2 regions of the Streptomyces sp. NPDC089919 genome follow, and region 2 is predicted to be linked to the other one. Evidence: predicted binding sites of a transcription regulator. Region 2 holds the regulator's gene; the other holds the start of a gene.
What was found. Region 2 encodes HrcA, which represses chaperone genes, less so after heat shock. Its sites were predicted from a motif close to TTNGCACTCNGNNNNNCNGAGTGCNAA; they were not measured.

Region 1 (2,463 bases), on a different contig from region 2:
CGAGCTTCTCGAAGACGTGACCGGCCTGGATGAGCGCCACGCCACCACCGGCGACGATGCCCTCCTCGACGGCCGCCTTGGCGTTGCGCACGGCGTCCTCGATGCGGTGCTTGCGCTCCTTGAGCTCGACCTCGGTCGCGGCACCGGCCTTGATGACCGCAACACCGCCGGCGAGCTTCGCCAGGCGCTCCTGCAGCTTCTCGCGGTCGTAGTCCGAGTCGGAGTTCTCGATCTCGGCGCGGATCTGGTTCACGCGGCCGGCGACCTGGTCGCTGTCACCGGAGCCGTCCACGATGGTGGTCTCGTCCTTGGTGATGACGACCTTGCGGGCGCGGCCGAGCAGGTCCAGACCGGCGTTCTCGAGCTTGAGGCCGACCTCCTCGGAGATGACCGTGCCACCGGTGAGGATGGCGATGTCGCCGAGCATGGCCTTGCGGCGGTCGCCGAAGCCCGGGGCCTTGACGGCGACGGACTTGAAGGTGCCGCGGATCTTGTTGACGACCAGGGTCGACAGGGCCTCGCCCTCGACGTCCTCGGCGATGATCAGCAGCGGCTTGCCGGACTGCATGACCTTCTCCAGCAGCGGAAGGAGGTCCTTCACGTTGCTGACCTTGGAGTTGACGATGAGGATGTACGGGTCGTCCAGGGACGCCTCCATACGCTCCATGTCGGTGGCGAAGTACGCCGAGATGTAGCCCTTGTCGAAGCGCATGCCCTCGGTGAGCTCGAGCTCCAGACCGAAGGTCTGCGACTCCTCGACGGTGATGACGCCTTCCTTGCCGACCTTGTCCATGGCCTCGGCGATGAGCTCGCCGATCTGGGTGTCGGCGGCGGAGATGGAGGCCGTCGAAGCGATCTGCTCCTTGGTCTCGACATCCTTCGCCTGCTCGAGCAGGGCGCCCGAGACGGCCTCGACGGCCTTCTCGATGCCGCGCTTCAGAGCCATCGGGTTGGCGCCCGCGGCGACGTTGCGCAGGCCCTCGCGGACCAGCGCCTGCGCCAGGACGGTCGCGGTGGTCGTACCGTCGCCGGCGACGTCATCCGTCTTCTTGGCGACTTCCTTGACCAGCTCGGCGCCGATCTTCTCGTACGGGTCCTCGAGCTCGATCTCCTTGGCGATGGAGACACCGTCGTTGGTGATCGTGGGGGCGCCCCACTTCTTCTCAAGGACGACGTTGCGACCCTTGGGGCCAAGGGTGACCTTGACGGCGTCGGCGAGCTGGTTCATGCCGCGCTCGAGGCCGCGCCGGGCCTCCTCGTCGAACGCAATGATCTTGGCCATCTGAAGTGGTCCTCCAGGACTGGGTTCCCCCCGTACGCCGCTGCGGCGTCAGGGGAATGTGGACTGCTCCGGACCGCGCCAGCGCCCGCGACGGACGGCCTGCGGGCCTTGCGGTTCCTTGCCCCGCAGGCTCGCGGGCCTCACCGACCCGATCCTCGTCTTTATCACTCTCACCCGGAGAGTGCTAACGCCAATGATTAGCACTCGACCCCCTCGAGTGCAAGCGGCTTGGACCACTCCTCGGACCCCTCCGGGGCCCGTCCCAGGTCAGGCCCCCGGGCCCCCGGCGACGCGCCCCGGCGCACGGCGGCCCGGACACGCACGAGGGGCCCGCGTCCCTGTCGGGATGCGGGCCCCTCGTGCGTTGATGCGTGCCGGTCGATCGCGCCGTGCGTCAGACGGCGAGCTTGACCATGTCCGCCTGCGGACCCTTCTGGCCCTGCGAGATCTCGAACTCGACTCGCTGACCTTCTTCAAGGGTGCGGTAGCCGTCCATCTGGATCGCGCTGTAGTGGACGAAGACGTCCGCACCACCGTCGACCGCGATGAAGCCGTAGCCCTTCTCCGCGTTGAACCACTTGACGGTGCCCTGAGCCATGCCTAACTCCCCTATTACTGGCCCTTGCGCGGGGCCGCACTTCGCGGACCCGGGTCAGACCCTGCGCCGTAACGCGCCGACCGCGGCTGAATGTATCTGCACCGACGCTGTCTGCAACAGGTCATTCCGACGAGAATTCAGGACAGGTGGGAATCCTTCAATAACCTGAAAATTCCCGGCATCCTCGGGCAAGTCGGGCCGGATAAATCGCGCCAACAGCCCATACGGTGCACGGACATTGACCCGATGTCGCCCCTGACGGGGGTCGCTCATATGCGCATGGCATGAATGGCGAAGGGGACTACCCCAACCCTACCGCGCCCAATCAACCAGAATCGCCCCCTCCGTTTATCCGGAGGGGGCGATTCAAATGCATATTCGGGGCCGGTGCAAACCCGGCCGCCGGGTGGCGGTATCAGCAGCCGCCCGCGACCGCGGGGATGATCGAGACGCCCGCGCCGTCCGGCGTCGACGTCTGCAGCCCGCCCTCGAAGCGCACGTCGTCGTCGTTCACGTAGACGTTGACGAAGCGGCGCAGCTTGCCGGCGTCGTCCAGGACGCGCGCGGCGATGCCCGGGTGGGA
Region 2 (2,463 bases):
CCGCGCGCGCGACACGCCGAACCGGTTGGCCAGTGTGTCGCGTTGCTCATGGACAAAGCGGGCATCCACCACCGCGCCGTGCCCCGGGACGTACAGTGCGTCCTCGCCGCCCAGCGCCAACAGCCGGTCCAGCGCCGCCGGCCACTGCCCCGGCACCGCGTCGGAACCCGCCTGCGGCTCCCCGGACTCCTCCACCAGGTCGCCGCAGAAGACCACCTCCCGCTCCCCGGGCACCAGCACCGCGAGGTCGTGGCCGGTGTGCCCGGGGCCGACGTTCGCCAGCAGCACCTGCAACCCGCCCAGGTCCAGCGTCCACTCGCCGGAGACCGGGTGGCGGGGCAGCACCAGCGCGTCCACCGCCTCCTCCGCCTCGTCGGCCGCCAGACCCTGCGCCACCGCGCCCGCCCGCAGCTCCTCGCGTTCCGCGGAGAGCACCCCGGCCAGGCCGACCGCACCGAACACCTCGGCGCCCGCGAAGGCCGCCGCACCCAGGACGTGGTCGAAATGCCCGTGCGTGTATGCGAGGTGCGTCACTCTCCGGCCGGTCAGCCGCTCCGCCTGGGACCGCAGCTCGGCCCCCTCGCGCAGGCTCGAACCGGGGTCGACCAGCAGCACGGAATCCGTGCCCACCACCAGTCCCACCGTGCAGTCCCACACCGGAAGGCGCCGCCGGCCGACCCGCGCGGCCAGCCGTTCCCACCCCAGCTCTTCCCAAGCGATGTCCATACCGCGACGCTACCGTGACGGGCCACCCTTGCCCGGGGCGTACCCGGCCGCCGTACACTGACCGGGGGATCTCTGGCACTCGGGCACATCGAGTGCCAGCACGGTTCCGGAACCACGGGAAACGACCAGGCATCACAGCTGGAGGTGTGCGCGGATGCTCAGCGAACGCAGACTCGAAGTGCTGCGCGCCATCGTCCAGGACTACGTCGGGACGGAGGAGCCGGTCGGCTCCAAGGCGCTCACCGAGCGGCACAAGCTCGGCGTCTCGCCCGCCACCGTGCGCAACGACATGGCGCTGCTGGAGGAGGAGGGGTACATCGCCCAGCCCCACACCAGCGCCGGCCGCATCCCGACCGACAAGGGCTACCGGCTCTTCGTCGACAAGCTCGCGGGCGTCAAGCCGCTGTCGACCCCGGAGCGCCGGGCCATCCAGAACTTCCTGGACGGCGCGGTCGACCTGGACGACGTCGTCGGCCGCACGGTCCGGCTGCTGGCGCAGCTGACCCGGCAGGTCGCGGTGGTGCAGTACCCGAGCCTGACCCGGTCGACCGTGCGCCACGTCGAGCTGCTGCTGCTGGCACCGGCCCGGCTGATGCTCGTCCTGATCACGGACACCGGACGGGTCGAGCAGCGGCTGGTGGACTGCCCGTCGCCGTTCGGCGACCAGTCGCTGGCAGACCTGCGGGCCCGGCTCAACAGCCGTGTCGTCGGCCGCCGGTTCGCGGACGTCCCGCAGCTGGTGCAGGACCTGCCGGAGTCGTTCGAGGCGGAGGACCGGGGCACCGTCTCCACCGTCCTGGCGACCCTGCTGGAGACCCTGGTGGAGGAGACCGAGGAGCGTCTGATGATCGGCGGCACCGCCAATCTCACTCGCTTCGGGCACGACTTCCCCTTGACGATCAGGCCGGTGCTGGAAGCGCTGGAGGAGCAGGTCGTGCTCCTCAAGCTGCTCGGCGAGGTCAATGAATCGGGCATGACCGTGCGAATCGGGCACGAGAACGCCTACGAAGGACTGAACTCCACGTCCGTCGTGTCGGTCGGCTACGGTTCGGGCGGCGAGACAGTCGCCAAACTCGGCGTGGTCGGACCGACCCGCATGGACTACCCCGGAACGATGGGAGCGGTACGCGCAGTGGCACGTTACGTCGGACAGATCCTGGCGGAGTCGTAAGTGGCCACGGACTACTACGCCGTACTCGGCGTGCGCCGCGACGCGTCCCAGGACGAGATCAAGAAGGCCTTCCGCAAGCTCGCCCGCGAGCTGCACCCGGACGTGAACCCGGATCCCAAGACGCAGGAGCGTTTCAAGGAGATCAACGCCGCGTACGAGGTGCTGTCGGACCCGCAGAAGAAGCAGGTCTACGACCTCGGCGGGGACCCGCTGTCCGCCTCCGGCGGCGGTGGCGCCGGCGGCTTCGGGGCCGGCGGCTTCGGCAACTTCAGCGACATCATGGACGCCTTCTTCGGCCAGGCCTCGCAGCGCGGCCCGCGCTCGCGCACCCGCCGCGGCCAGGACGCCATGATCCGCCTCGACCTCGAGCTCGACGAGGCGGCCTTCGGCACGACCAAGGACATCCAGGTCGACACGGCCATCGTGTGCACGACCTGCTCCGGCGAGGGCGCCGCCCCCGGCACCTCCGCGCAGACCTGTGACATGTGCCGCGGCCGCGGCGAGGTCTCCCAGGTCACCCGCTCCTTCCTCGGCCAGGTCATGACCTCCCGGCCGTGCCCGCAGTG

Region 1: a site for HrcA is predicted at 1,480-1,506, ahead of groL (chaperonin GroEL). Genes of this name have one in related genera too.

What each region holds. Positions count from the first base shown of each region.
Region 1 is NZ_JBFBGK010000007.1:3,216-5,678, forward strand. Features, by position in the region: gene groL (chaperonin GroEL) at 1-1,282, opposite strand, end outside; gene AB0O40_RS04970 (cold-shock protein) at 1,677-1,880, opposite strand; gene AB0O40_RS04975 (MoaD/ThiS family protein) at 2,296-2,463, opposite strand, start outside.
Region 2 is NZ_JBFBGK010000055.1:33,358-35,820, forward strand. Features, by position in the region: gene AB0O40_RS21980 (MBL fold metallo-hydrolase) at 1-726, opposite strand, end outside; gene hrcA (heat-inducible transcriptional repressor HrcA) at 881-1,897, shown strand; gene dnaJ (molecular chaperone DnaJ) at 1,898-2,463, shown strand, end outside.